Linked DNA regions of Prosthecobacter sp.. The protein of the gene in region 2 interacts with the protein of the main gene of each other region in a pairwise test. Links are inferred from orthologs where the notes say so. Each region holds a gene or a part of one and is shown on either strand. Other genes may lie near its edges.

Evidence for each region.
Region 1: the proteins of lpdA (region 2) and sucB interact in binary tests that used the Escherichia coli proteins (3 or more experiments, as listed by UniProt). The link is inferred for Prosthecobacter sp. from one-to-one orthologs.

What each region holds. Positions count from the first base shown.
Region 1 is NZ_JAXMIH010000006.1:9,461-16,564, forward strand. What follows is about bases 1,402-4,237. They hold sucB (dihydrolipoyllysine-residue succinyltransferase), read right to left. Parts: upstream 3,445-4,237; coding sequence 2,359-3,444; downstream 1,402-2,358. Other genes in these bases: U1A53_RS02880 (DUF502 domain-containing protein), read right to left, coding at 1,402-2,253; U1A53_RS02890 (2-oxoglutarate dehydrogenase E1 component), read right to left, coding at 3,467-4,237. Outside these bases: U1A53_RS02870 (sulfatase-like hydrolase/transferase), read right to left, coding at 1-850; U1A53_RS02875 (8-oxo-dGTP diphosphatase), read right to left, coding at 895-1,380; more of U1A53_RS02880, read right to left, coding at 1,387-1,401; more of U1A53_RS02890, read right to left, coding at 4,238-6,232; U1A53_RS02895 (hypothetical protein), read left to right, coding at 6,530-6,952. UniProt on the Escherichia coli protein: E2 component of the 2-oxoglutarate dehydrogenase (OGDH) complex which catalyzes the second step in the conversion of 2-oxoglutarate to succinyl-CoA and CO(2).
Region 2 is NZ_JAXMIH010000005.1:44,389-51,566, reverse strand. The notes cover bases 2,977-5,886. They hold lpdA (dihydrolipoyl dehydrogenase), read right to left. Parts: upstream 5,165-5,886; coding sequence 3,788-5,164; downstream 2,977-3,787. Other genes in these bases: U1A53_RS01145 (trypsin-like peptidase domain-containing protein), read left to right, coding at 5,292-5,886; U1A53_RS01155 (hypothetical protein), read right to left, coding at 3,448-3,672; U1A53_RS01160 (hypothetical protein), read right to left, coding at 2,977-3,422. Also shown: U1A53_RS01175 (transposase), read left to right, coding at 97-552; U1A53_RS01170 (NAD-dependent epimerase/dehydratase family protein), read right to left, coding at 1,395-2,417; U1A53_RS01165 (hypothetical protein), read right to left, coding at 2,462-2,836; more of U1A53_RS01160, read right to left, coding at 2,826-2,976; more of U1A53_RS01145, read left to right, coding at 5,887-6,302; U1A53_RS01140 (PDZ domain-containing protein), read left to right, coding at 6,353-7,178. UniProt on the Escherichia coli protein: Lipoamide dehydrogenase is a component of the glycine cleavage system as well as of the alpha-ketoacid dehydrogenase complexes.

The sequences.
Region 1 (7,104 bases), on a different replicon or contig from region 2:
CAAGGCCCCCCTCGTAGATCTGTCCTTTGAAACCGCGACGCCCACCAGCAGATCCCACCTTCGGCAATGCACCATTGTCGCTGCAATACCACAACAGTGTGTCTTCACGCAGATCGAGTTCACGCAGCTCGGTCCTCAATCTGCCAAAGGCGCGATCCATGGCCGTGATCTCGCCATAGAAGTTCTGCTGTTTCTCGGGAAGTCCCGCATAGTGCGCCTTGTCTGCTTCCAAAGCCTGATGCGGATCATGCGGCGACCCAAACCAGACCACGGCGAGAAAACGCTGCTTCTGACCCGCACAGCGACGGATGAATTTCAATGCTTCCTCCACGGTGACGTCGGAGCTGTCGCCTTTGAACGGCACCGCCCTGCCCTCCACGCTGAGCACCGGATCAAGGTCGAAAAAATTGGGAGAGGAAACCCATTCATCGAATCCGCTGGCTCCAGGGCTGACCGGACTGGCTTTTTGCACGGAACCCAGGTGCCATTTGCCGAAATGCCCCGTCGCATAACCCGCTGTCTTCAGCGCCTCCGCGATCGTGGTCTCCTGTGGCCGCAATGAATGCCCCCAGGAGAAGCAGCCGAAGCGATTTGGCGTGCGTCCTGTCATCACGCTTCCACGCGTCGGTGAGCAAACCGGTGCCGCGGCGTGAAACTGGTCAAATCGGATGCCCTCTTTTGCCATCGCATCAAAATTCGGCGTCTTGAGATGCGGATGACCGTTGTAAGCCATGTCACCCCAACCTTGATCATCCGCCATCACGAGCACGATGTTCGGCGCACCGGCCGCGGCGGCATGACAAGTGACTAAGAGCCAAAAACAGCCGCCCCAGATCAAAAAACATTTCATGACCAGATGATAACCAGGGTCCCGGTCGCTCTGAAATCAAAAAATCAAAGCCACTTCACTTCATGGGAAAGCATCGTGTCATCATCAAACACGAAGCGCCCCATGAAACGGCGGCGTTCCACCAGCGTCTGCGCGAGCCAGTGAATGTCATCGGCCCACATTTGATCAAAAGGCAGGACATCAAGCGAAGTCCAGAGCGGCACGGCCTCGGGAGTTTCAATTGCCTCGCCTTCATGCTCGGTGGCGACGAAGACATCGACGTGCATGCACAGGCCATCGACAAACTGAAACCAAAGCTCGCCATGGTGAACCGGGTTCAGGGCGGTGACGCCGAGTTCCTCCTGTGTTTCGCGAACGGCGCATTCGGTGGAAGTTTCGCCGGGATCGATCTTGCCTCCGGGCCCGTTGATCTTGCCGGCACCGAGCCCGCGTTTTTTGCGGATGAGCAGCACTTCACGCTTTGCCTCGTCGATGACGAACATCAGCGTCGCACGAACCCCGGGCTGCCAGTTGTGCCAGTCGATGATCACCGTGGTTCAGCGTTTTTTCCACGGCAGGGCGCGCAGCCAGCGTTTGCCGCTCTTGATGTCCATCGACTGCGCGAGGATCTCGGTGTCTCCAGCGTCGAAGTCCTCCGCACGCGGCAGGCCTGCGGGCAGATCCATCGCCGGTTCGGGCACTGGCAGAGACTCCGGCAAAGGCGCGACAACAGGCTTTTGATTGAGCGGCACCACGGAATTAAGCGGCACCACCAGACCGCCGGAGATGATCATCTTCATCGCCTCTTCGATGGTGATCGGCGCATCGCTGACCTTGTCAGAGTCAACGACGAGCAAAAAGCCCGTCATCGGGCTGGGCGCGGTGGGCAGCAGCACGCAGGTCATCGCCTTGCCGTTCTGCGGATCGCAGTACTGGCCGGTGGCAAAGCCGATCATGCGCATCCCGGGCACGGGATAGTCGATGTAAACGACGCGCTTGAAGCTCTGCTTGGCGCCACCGAGACCGCGAAAGGCGTCGATCACCTGCTTGAGCGGCCTGTAGATGACCGCCACCAGCGGGATGCGCAGCAGCAATTTATCAACGACGGTGACGAAGTGGACGCCGATGACGTTGGTGGCCATGAAGCCGAGGCCCAGAATGGCCAGCAGCGAAAACAGGAAGCCGATGAAGTTGGTGACGTTTTCGAGCTTCGGATCCTCGATGTTCAAGACTGTTTCCTCGGAGAGTTCGTTGACGAGGCTCACCACCTGGGCCAGCAGCGGTTTGCTCCAGCCGTGCAGCAGGTCGTAGATCGAGAACAGAATCCAGAAGGTGATGATCAACGGCAGCGCCAGCGCGAGCCCGGCCAGGAACTTGTTGCGCAGCCAGACGCCCCAGCCTTTTGGCGCAGGTGCCTCGGGCATTGGAATTGGGCTGGGTGTTTCGAGTGCCATGTCAATAAGCTTCAGTGCGTGGATGAGAACGCACGGTGACCGCTTTGTTCAGCATTATTCTGCGGTCATGCCTAATTACGCGCCCACCAGCATTCTGGCCGGGTTCTCGATGCAGTCCTTCACGCGGATGAGGAAAGTGACGGCCTCCTTGCCATCGACGACACGGTGGTCGTAGCTGAGAGCGAGATACATCATCGGGCGGATAACGACCTGGCCATCCACCGCCACAGGGCGCTGCTGAATGCTGTGCATGCCAAGAATCGCGCTTTGCGGCGGATTGAGGATCGGTGTGCTGAGCAGGGAGCCATAAACGCCGCCATTGGAGATCGTGAAAACGCCGCCGGTGAGGTCACTGACCTGAATTTTGCCTTCCTTGGCCTTCGCGGCGTAGCCGAGAATGTCTTTTTCGAGATCAGCGAAGCTCTTCTGATCCGCATCACGCAGCACGGGCACGATCAAACCACGCTCGGTGCCGACGGCGACTCCAATGTCGTAATAGTGCTGCTGCACGATCTCATCACCTTCCAAGCGCACATTGATCTGCGGCACGGCTTTGAGGGCTTCAACAACGGCTTTGATGAAGAAACTCATGAAGCCGAGTTTGATGCCATTTTTTGCGACAAAGCTGTCCTGCAGCTTGGAACGCAGCGCCATGACGTTGCTCATGTCGCATTCGTTGAAGGTCGTCAAAATGGCAGCCGTGCGTTGCGCGCTGACGAGCTGATCGGCGATCTTTTTGCGCAACGGAGTCATCTTCTTGCGCGTCACGCGGCCATCGGATGAAGCGGGCGCTTTCGCAGCCGGCGCGGGAGCTGGTTCCGGCTTTGGCACGACCTTGAATTCGGTGACGTTGCTCGGTTTCGGCTCAGGCTTCGGTTCTGGTGCCGGCTTGGGTGCTTCCACCGCCTTGGCAGCAGGAGCGGCGACGCTTTCATCGATCTGGCCCACAACCGCGCCGACTTCCACATCGTCACCCGGTTGCTTGCCAATGTGCAGCGCTCCGCTGGCCTCGGCGGTCACTTCAGCGGCGACCTTGTCTGTTTCGAGCGTGAGCAGGATGTCGCCGACTTTCACGAAGTCGCCTTCTTTGAAGTGCCATTTGGCGATTTGACCACCGGCGACGGATTCGCCGAGTGCGGGTATTTTGATGTCGGAGGGCATGACGGGGTGTTTTGGAAAATGATCAAGCGTTGAAGGCGGCCTCGACCAGGTTTTCCTGTTCGAGCGTGTGGATGGCCTTTGATCCGGCGGCGGGGCTGGAACTGCGCTCGCGGCCAGCGTAGCGGAGCTTGTGGTTGGAGAGCTCTTCGAGGCGCGGGCGGATGTAGTAGTGGGCGCCCATGTTGCGCGGCTCCTCCTGGCACCAGATCCATTTTTTCTGCGCACGCGGATACTTGGCGACGATCTCCTTCAGCATCTCGTAGTTCAGCGGGTAAAGCTGCTCGATGCGGATGATGGCGGCGTTCTTGATCTTGTTCTCGGCGCGGAATTCAAGCAGATCATAATAGACCTTGCCGCTGCACAGGATCAGGCGCGTGATGCGTTCCGGCGGGGCGAGGAGCTGGTCGTCATCGAGCACTTCCTTGAAGGTGGTGCCTTCGGCCATGTCGCTGAGCTTGGAGACGCACTTCGGATGGCGCAGCAGGCTTTTGGGCGTCATGACGACGAGCGGCTTGCGCGTGCTGCGCTTGAGCTGGCGGCGCAGCGCATGGAAATACTGCGCGGGCGTGGTGAAATTGCAGACCTGCATGTTACCGCCGGCGCAGAGCTGCAGGAAGCGTTCCAGCCGCGCGCTGGAGTGCTCGGGGCCCTGGCCTTCGTAACCGTGCGGCAGCAGAAGCGTCAGGTGACAGGGGCGCTGCCATTTGCTTTCGGCGCTGGCGATGAACTGGTCGATGATGACCTGCGCTCCGTTCACGAAGTCGCCGAACTGCGCTTCCCAGCAGACGAGCAGATTGCTGGTGAGCAGCGAGTAGCCGTAATCAAAACCGAGCACGGCGGCCTCGGACAGAAGACTGTTGTACACGCAGTAGCGGCCTTGCTCGGCGGCCAGGTTGTTCAGCGGGATATGGCGCTCACGTGTCTGCGAATCATAAAACACGCTGTGGCGCTGGCTGAAGGTGCCGCGTCGCACGTCCTGGCCGCTGAGGCGGACGCCATGGCCTTCGGTGAGAAGCGTGCCAAAGGCCAGGGACTCGGCATAGGCCCAGTCGATTCCTTCTCCAGCCTCCAATGCTTTCTTGCGGGCAGCGAGGAAGCGTTTGGCGATGGTGGGATGCAGATTGAAGCCCTCCGGCACTTCCAGAAGACGCTCGCCCACTTTTTTCAGGTCCTTGAGTTCGACGCCGGTCTTCACCGGATGGTAGTCATATGCCGCCTGCGGCATCGCCATGCTGCCTTCAAATGGATTGCCGCCATCGGCGTGCTTGTCACGATCAGCGAGCGTGGTGATGCCCTGTTCGAGTTCGTCTTCCAGCTCGCGCTGCAGCGCGGCGGAACCGGCTTCGTCAAGCACACCCGCCGAAGCGAGGTCGAGACGGAACAAGGTCGCGGTGGAAGGATGCTCGGCGATGGAGCGGGCCATGTTCGGCTGGGTGAAGCCGGGCTCGTCCGTCTCGTTGTGGCCATGTCGGCGGTAGCACACGATGTCGAGGATCACATCCAGGCCAAAGGTCTGGCGGAATTCGAGCGCGAGCTTCGTCGCATGCACGACTTCCATCGGGCAGTCGCCATTCACATGGAGCACAGGCGCCTCGATCATCTTCGCCACGTCGGTGCAGTAATGCGAGCTGCGGGCGTCCTCCGGCATCGTGGTGAAGCCGATCTGGTTGTTCACGATGACGTGGATCGTGCCGCCGGTCTGGTAGCCGGGGAGCTGCGAGAGATTGAGCACTTCCGCCACGAGACCCTGGCCGGCGAAGGCCGCGTCACCGTGGATGAGCACGGGGATGACTTTTTTGCGGTCCTTCGTGTCGCCCAGCGCGCGCTGGCGGGCACGGGCCATGCCTTCGACGACGGGATCCACCGCTTCCAGATGGCTCGGGTTCGGCGCGAGCATCACGCCGATGGAATCTCCGCCGCTGGTCTGGCGCACGGTTTCAAAGCCCAGGTGATACTTCACGTCACCATCGCCACTGACCATGTTCGGCACATAGTTTTCGCTGAACTCGTAAAAGAGATACTCCAGCGGTTTGCGCAGGAAATTCGCCAGCACGCTGAGACGGCCGCGGTGCGCCATGCCGAGGATGATTTCCTTGCCGCCGTAGGCCGGCATGCCTTCGAGAATGGTCTCCAGCGCCACGAGCATCGACTCCCCACCTTCCACCGAGAAACGCTTCTGCCCGACGAAGCGGCGGTGCAGGAAGCGCTCAAAGGTCTCCGCCTCCAGCAGCCAGCGCAGCGCGTCGATCTGCGCCTTTGCCTCCGGTTTGGCGTCCAGATCGCGGCCTTCGATGCGCTCCAGCAGCCAGGTGCGCACCTCCGGGTTGTGGATGTGCATGAACTCGAAGCCCGTGCGTCCGCAATAAATGCGCTGCAGGTCCGCCAGCATCGTCTTGAGCTTCATCGGCTGCCCGCCGCGGAACAGATGCGTCTGCACATCCTCTTCGAGCTCGTCCGCCGTGAAGCCGAGGCCCGCCAGCGTGAGCGAGGGAATCTCCGGCCCTTCCTTGTCCAGCGGGTCGAGATGCGCGGCCGTGTGGCCGAGTTCGCGGAAGGCATACAGCGCGTTCGACACACGCATGCGGAAGTTCAGCGTCTTCTCGGAGAGCGGTGTGCCTGCCCCGGCGGCCGACTCCGCGCCTTTCGTGGCCAGACGGGCCATGCCCAGTTCAAAACCTTCAAAAAACGATGACCACAGCGGTTCGACGGAACCAGGGTCTTTTTTCCAGTCCACATACTTGGACTCAAGGAAATCCGCATTGGCGCGGTACGGCAAAGTGGCACTCATGATAGGGGGCGTGGAGAATGCGCCCTTTCGTTCCGAGTGCAAATGCGGAAAGGCAGGATTTGCCGCTCTTTTCGTGGGTAAACCGCCATCCCCAACAACGGCGCGTTTGCGGGCAACGCACCCCGCCTGCCTCACGCTCCCGCCAGCTCGGAAACGCTCCATCCCAACTCGGAGAAGCTCGATACGAACTCAAAAAAACCTTTTCCGAGCCGGAAAACGCTCAATCCGAGTTCGGAAATGCCCGGCCCGGGCGCGGAACAGGTCGGCCACCGTTCGGAAACATGCAGACCGAGTCCGGTGACGTTCGACCCCGATTCGGAAAAGGTCGGCTACCGTTGGGAAAGACTCGATCCGCGATCGGAAATGCCCAACCCGAGTCCGGGGAAACTCGACCCCGATTCGGTCCTGCATGATCCGAGTCAGGAAAAGTTCAGCCGCCGTTGGGAAAGCCTCGATCCGAGTCCGGGGAAGCTCAACCCGAGTTCGGAAACGCTCAATCCGCGCTCGGAAAAGCCTTTCCCGAGTCGGGAAAAGCTCAACCCGAGGAGGGGTGTGGGGTTCAACGCTTTGATTTCCAATGGGTCATCGGATTTCTTTCCTGATTCCCTCCCCTTGGTTTACCACTCCTGGGGTTACTGCCACCAACTCCATGTTTGGCCGGACGAAATCGTGATTTGCCGCCACCCATTCGCGATTTGGCGGCACGCAAAGCCGGGATGACGGCTGTTGGGCCGGGATCGACTGATGGAAATCGGCTCCTGGACGAACCCATCCGCGCAGGACGAGCGAACCGGTGTCAGGGTGCGAAAGCGGGACGGGCATCCATTCTCTTTGGCATGGATGGCGGGCGTGGCGGGTCTTCAAGTCCCCAT
Region 2 (7,178 bases):
TTGGCACAACCCTGGGTCACCGCATCGCCCACCTCCTCCATTCCGAGCAACCCCAACGGGGTTGCGTCCATCCCCGAATCATCCAAAACTCGCGCCATGCCACAATCCCTCGTCCGCGTTTTGATCCACACCGTGTTCTCCACCAAAGGCCGTGAGCCCACCTTCCACGACCCCGCGTTTCGCTCCGAGGTGCATGCGTATCTGGGCGGTTGTGCGAAGGCGCTCGATTGTCTGCCGATCCAGATCGGCGGTGTCGCCGATCATGTGCATCTGCTGACCACGCTTTCACGCACCCTCGCCATCGCGGAGTTCGTGAAGGAGATCAAACGCGTCTCCACCGGCTGGATTCACGAACGCGGCGGCATGTTCCGCCAGTTCCACTGGCAGGCGGGGTATGGGTGTTTCTCCGTGTCCGAATCGAAAGCGGGGGCCGTCACGCGTTACATCGAACGACAGGAGGAGCACCATCAGAAGATCACATTTCAGGACGAATACCGCGAGTTGTTGCGCCGCCACGGGCAGGCATGGGACGAGGCGTATGCGTGGGATTGAAGAGGGGTCAGGGAGCGGCGGCGATGGACGCAACCCCGTTGGGGTTGGTCCTTGAGAAACGTTGGATGGTGAATCGTTAACCCAGGGTTCTGCGAACCCTGGGCTGAGTTACACAAGCCCGTTGGGCTTTGAGACTCGTCAGCGACAACGTTGAGATAGCAAGTTCCCGCATAACGACGAGAAGCGACTCATCAACCAGCAGGTCGAAAACAGCATCGCCGCTCACATGAGCATGCACTACTGGCTCAGACCAGGAGCGCCCGAGTGAGCGTTACAACAAAGTGAGGCGATCCAACCCACGGCAATTGCCGCACTTGGATAGCAAACCAAGTAAAACATGCTTGGCACTAGATGCGCCCATCTGGGATGAGGATCATCAACGCCATGAATTTTCCATTTCGTGAGTTCTTCCGAAGTGTAGTACTTGTTCATCGTTTCGCTGCTGGCGACAACCCCGTGATAAAGTCGTGTGATGCCAAATATTGATAGCGACGCTAATGCAGCCATGCTGACCGGGACAAAGCCCGCCCCTTTAGGCACAACACATTGATAGAGCACAAATAGCCAGACAATGGGAAAGACGTTCAGTAGGACAACGGAGGCGAAAATGCGTTTTAAACGCCGAGTTCGTTCGTCACGATAGCTCCATCGAGCCCAGAGGGTTACGGTCGGGAAGCCTTGGTACCGAGCAGAAGTCGCGAGGATTTCAGCCCAAAAGAGACCATAGAAAAACAGCAGTGCTGATGTCCCATCTTGCATATGGCATAACTATTGAAGAGGAAACACATCTGTCGAGTACACGATAGATATTATGCAGCACAGAGGAAGGATAGAGCAGGCCTTCAAAATTTCCCATCCCGCGACTCAAAGTGCGTCGGTTTGCCGAGGGATTCGCCGCCGTGTGAGACCCAGCTTGCGACCCATTCCATCAACTCCTCATCGCGGATGAACGGAATGCCGAGCTCGACGAAACAGCGGTAGGGATTGCTGAGGAGCGCATCGGGAGCCTCCTTGCCTTCGATCTGAATCGGTTTGCCGAAGAGTTCGCCGAAGCGCTTCGCGACCTCGCGCACACTGAGCGTGGCGGTGCCGGTGAGATTCACGGTCCAGGCGGGGCTTTGGGCTTTGCCGAGGCTGAGGAGCGAGAGTGCGTTCGCATCGCCCTGCCAGATGGTGTTGAAGTAGCCCATGCGCACATCCACCGGCTGGCCGTTCCAAACTTTCTGCGCGACATCCACCAGCACGCCGTAGCGCAGGTCGCAGGCGTAGTTCAGGCGGATGAGGGAGACGGGCGTGCCGCGTGTCTGGCTGAAGTGCTGGAAGATGCGCTCGCGGCCCAGGCAGCTCATGGCGTATTCGCCGGCGGGATTCAAAGCGTCCTCCTCCTTGCTGCCGCCGCGTTCCACCGGCACGAGGCCATAGACATTGCCGGTGGAGAACGCGGCGATGCGGCTGCGATGGTAGCGCTCGCACACGAGGCCGGGCAGCCACGCGTTCATGCCCCAGGTCATCGGTTCCTGGCCGGTGGAGCCGAATTTCATGCCCGCCATGAAGACCACGTTTGGCGCATGCGGCAGGTAGGCCACGGCGTTCGCCGCCAGCAGATCAACGGCGATGGTTTCGATGCCGTGCTGCTGAAACTCCTCCGCCGCACCCGGCGTGCTGAAGCGCGACACCGCGATGATGCGCCGCTGCGTGTCCGCCTCATCGCTGGCACGTTTTGCCATGCGCGCGAGCGACGGCCCCATCTTGCCCGCCGCGCCCAAAACGATGATGTCGCCCGGCATGGCGCGCATCAGGTCGATCACGGCAGGCGTGGGTCGGCTGAGACGTTCTTCGAGCTCTTCGAGGCTGGTCGGCGGCATGGGCGGATTTAAGAACGGTTTTCGCTTTTGGAAAAGCCTTTGCTTCAGGGCCTTGCGGCGAATCCGAAGTCCAACGGGTTGCCTGACGCAAGGCCGTTGGCCTTGGGCGGGGACTCGACCGTTTGCTTGAGCGATCTGAGCCAGACGATGGAGGCAGTCATGAGCAACACACCAAGGACGATGTAGGCAGGGCGGAGGTTCGTGGGATCCATGTGGCCGACGGTGTGCTCGACAATGGTCGCTGAGGCGGCTCCGAATAGAAAGAGGACGACGCAGTAACTCCACGCCTTCTGCACGCGAGATGATTGATGAGGGCTGTCCGGGCCGACTTTGGGAGCTGTGAAACCGCCTAGGCAGGCAAAACCACCCAGCAACACGGCCAGGAGCAGCAGGCGTCGAAGATCGAAGTTAAACTCCATCAGGCGGCAGGGCTTTGAAGCGTGGCGTACCCTTGTGGGCGCTGAAATCGATCTGCTTCATCTGCGCTAGCATGAGGATTTCCCGCCGCTCTTCGGGATACTCGGTGATGGACTGCCATTTGTTCGCTTTGCGCAGGATTCCAAGCGTGTGATGCAATTTCTGCTCCAGAACGGCCTCGTTTGGAATCAATTGCTGGAAATGGCGTATGCCACGCAGAAGCAGCAGCGGCCCACCCAAGAAGACCTGGCTCAGCACATAAGCCGGGCCGGTCACCTGCCGGGCATAGTAATCCACGACATTAGCACCCGCAGTGTCCGCGCTGCCCGCCAGATCGTGAAACAAGGAGGTTTCCACATAGCTTTGAAAGCCCTGCCCACGCTGCCATGTGATGTATCCGCTGATTGTGATGCCGATCAGGGCTGCAACGGCGATCCAAACCGCCCAGCTTGTCGAAAAACGAAAGCTGTCGAGCACCCATGAAGAAGCATAACGAAAAAACAGCCACGCCAGCACATAGCAGACAAGGCCACCAAACACGCAAAGCACGCCGCGAATGATCTGGGAATGGTTGTAGGCAGAGATCATGAGATGACAGGATAAGAAGCAATGCTTAATGACGCAACGATGACCAAAGTGCCCATGCCGCCCAACCGAGCAGGCCGGCGGAGATGACCACGACACATAGGGCGAAGGGGATCTCGAAAAAGGCGGTGAGCCTGTCTTCCCGCCACTGCTGGTTCTTTTTGATTCTATAGCTGCGACTGAAGAGATAACGCCAGCCACGGATGAAGTGCTCGAGGAGTTCGCCGAAACCGGAAGCGTCATCGATTGGCATGGCCATGGATGCCTTGATCCCCAAACCGGTGCAAACGTTGTCTGCAAAAAAACTGGCGTGCCTTTTGAGGGCACGCCAGAAGGTTAGGGTGAGTTGGAGAAGGCTTATCCTGCAATCACACATGAATCGGATGCCCCTTGGCGACTTCCGTCGCCTCCTTGACCATCTCGCTAAGCGTCGGATGGGCGTGGATGGTGGCTTCGATTTCGTCCCAGGTGGCTTCCAGATTCATGGCGAGGCCGATCTCGGCGATCATCTCGGTGCTTTCGCTGCCGATGATGTGCGCGCCGAGGATTTCGCCGTGCGGTTCGCCGTAGAGGATCTTGACGAAGCCTTCGGGCTCGGCGGCGGCGAGGGCCTTGCCGCTGGCGACATACGGGAACTTGCCGATCTTGAACTTGAGGCCCTTTTCCTTCGCGGCACGCTCGGTGAGGCCGATGCTGGCGACCTGCGGATGGCAGTAGGTGCAGCCGGGGAAGACGGTGACTTTCTTGGGCTTGTGCTTGGTGAAGAGACCTTCGACGCACTGAACGGCCTCGTAGCTGGCAACGTGGGCGAGCCAGGGCGGTCCGATGATGTCGCCAGCGCCGTAGATGCCCTTCACGGAAGTTTGATAACGGTCGTCGGTATGCAGCCAGCCGCGGTCAGTCAGTTTGATTTCGATGCCGCCGGGCAGCACGGGGGCGACGCCGATGGCGACGAGGCAAACCTCGGCCTCCAGGGTTTCATTGGCCGCGCCTTCGACGTTGATCTTGACGCCTTTGCCGTCCTCGGAGGTGCCGGTGACCTTCGTGTTGGTGAGAATGCGGATGCCGGATTTGGTGAGGCTCTTCTCTAGCAGTTTGCTGACCTCGGTGTCCTCGACGGGCAGCACGTCAGGCAGCATTTCAACGACGGTGACCTTGGTGCCGTAGGCGTTGAAGAAATAGGCGAACTCGATGCCGATGGCGCCCGCGCCGATGACGATGATGCTCTTCGGCTGCTTTTCGAGGGTCATGGCCTCCTTGCTGCCGATGACGGTCTTGCCATTGAAGGGGAAACCGGGCATGGGGCGGCTTTTCGCGCCGGTGGTGATGAGGATGTTCGCCGCGTCATGCGTCTCCTTTTTGCCGTCGGCGGCGGTGACTTCGACCTTGCCAGCGGCGGGGATGCTGGCGGTGCCTTTGAGGTAGTCGATCTTGTTCTTTTTGAAGAGGAACTCGATGCCCTTGTTCAGCTTGTCGGACACGTTGCGGCTGCGGCCGATCACTTTGGACCAGTCATACTCGATGCTGCCGATTTTGAGGCCGAACTCCTCGGCGCGGTGGGTGATCGTGTGGTAAAGCTCGGCGTTTTTGAGCAGGGCCTTGGTGGGAATGCAGCCCCAGTTCAGGCAGGTGCCCCCGGCGCGGTCATTTTCGACGCAGGCCACTTTTTTGCCGAGTTGCGCTGCGCGGATGGCTCCGACGTAGCCCGCAGGCCCGCCGCCGATGACAATGAGGTCGTAGTTCATGGAAAGAGTGTGTTTGGGGGAGTGAAGGGCGAGAGAAGCGCAGCCCCGGACCGTATTCAACCGCAGATTCCCCCTTCGCATCCCGGATTGACCACAGGAGCGGAAGAACGTAGTTTACACCACGCGCATGCTCTCACTCTGCACCCCATTTCCGCGCAGAGCCGCCACGATCCTCGTGGTGATGCAAATCATCGCCGCGCACGCCCTCGCAGCCGGTGGCTCGGACAAGAGCGCCACGCCGATGACCGACATCGCCGCGCTCCTGCAAGTGCAAAGCGACGTGCAGAAGCTCCTGCCGCAGGTGCGCCTGGCGCTGGTGGCCATCCAGACCGGCGGCGGCACGGCCAGCGGGGTGATCATTTCCGCCGACGGCCTGCTGCTGACCGCCGCGCACGTCCCCGGCGCTCCAGGCAAGGACATGCGGGTCATTTTGGAAGACGGCACCATGACCACGGCCAAATCGCTTGGCATGGACAAGACGACAGATGCAGCGCTGGCGCAGCTCAAGAAGCGCGAGAAGCCGTGGCCCTTCGTGAGTCTCAACCGCGAAGTCGCCAAGGCGCAGCCGGGTGAATGGTGTTTCGCGCTCGGCCATCCGGGCGGATTCGACAAAGCACGCGGCCCCGTGCTCCGCGTGGGCAAGATCGTCAAGCAGACCGCCAACAGCCTGCACACCGACTGCGTGCTGATGGGCGGCGATTCCGGCGGCCCGCTCTTCAATTTCACCGGCGAGGTCATCGGCATCCACAGCCAGATTTGGGAGAACCGCGATCAAAACGTGCACGTCTCGATGGCTCCCTTCCTCCGTTCGTGGGATGCGATGCAGAAATCGGAGATCATCAAAACGTGGGGCATCGGCGCTGGCGGCTATCTCGGCGTCGCCACCGTGATGAGCGACGATGTGGAGCTTGCGGTGGCCGATGTGATCGAGGGATCACCCGCGCAGAAGGCCGGCGTGCGTGCCGGCGATGTCATCCTCAGTGTCAATGGTGACGCGATGACGGATCAGCAGCAGTTCACCGCCACCGTGCGCGCCCGGGCCGCCGGAGACACGCTCAAAATCAAACTCCGCAACGAGGGCAAGGAGCGCGAGCTCTCCGTCCAACTGGCGCAGAAACCACAGGAGGAGGGGCAGTGACTTCTTTGAAGGGAGCGCGGACACTCTTGTCCGCAGGGTTGTTTCTGTTCGTGACAATCGCTCACGCCGAATCTCCGCGTCCCACGCTGCCACCCGAACAGCGCACCAACGGCAAACAAACCCTCTCCGCCGTCGAAAAACTCAAACCGCTCACCACCGCCTGCGCTGCGCGCATTGAGAGCACTCTCGGCCGTGCGATCTGCGCCGCCACCATCGTCGGCGAAGACGGTTATGTCTTGTTCAAGGCCAGCGAAGTGCCCGATCTCGGCAAAGCACGCATCAAGTTCGGCGACGGCCGCACCACCGAACTGCGCGAGGTACACCGCGAGACAAGTCTCGATCTCGTCATGGCGCAAGCAGTGGGCATCACCGGCCTGCGAGCAGTTTCCTTCGGTGCCGCGCGACCTCTCGCCATGGGCCATTGGCTTTGCAGCGTCGCTGATGCGGGCAAGGAGCCGCGCATCGGCATCGTCAGCGCCAAGATCCGTCGCATTCCCGGCACCGGGGCCGCGCTCGGCATCCGCATGGATGAAAAATCGCCGGAGGGAGCCAAGGGGGTCCGCATCATCGGCATCGCCAGCGAAAGCCCCGCCGAAATCGCCGGTTTGCAGGAAAACGACGTGCTCCTCGCCATCGCCAGCAAAAACGTCGCCCAGTACCGTGAGGTGCATGACATCGTGAACAAGCGCCAGCCCGGTGAAATCGTCGAGATCCGTTACCTGCGCAAAAACAAGGAGGAAACCTGCCGCGTTCGCCTCGCCAGCCGCACCAAGGTGCTGCAAAACTGGGAAGGCGAAGATTTTGCCAATGGCGGCATCTCCCTGCGCACCGACAACTTCCCCGAAGTCCTCCAGCACGACATCCCGCTCCTGCCCA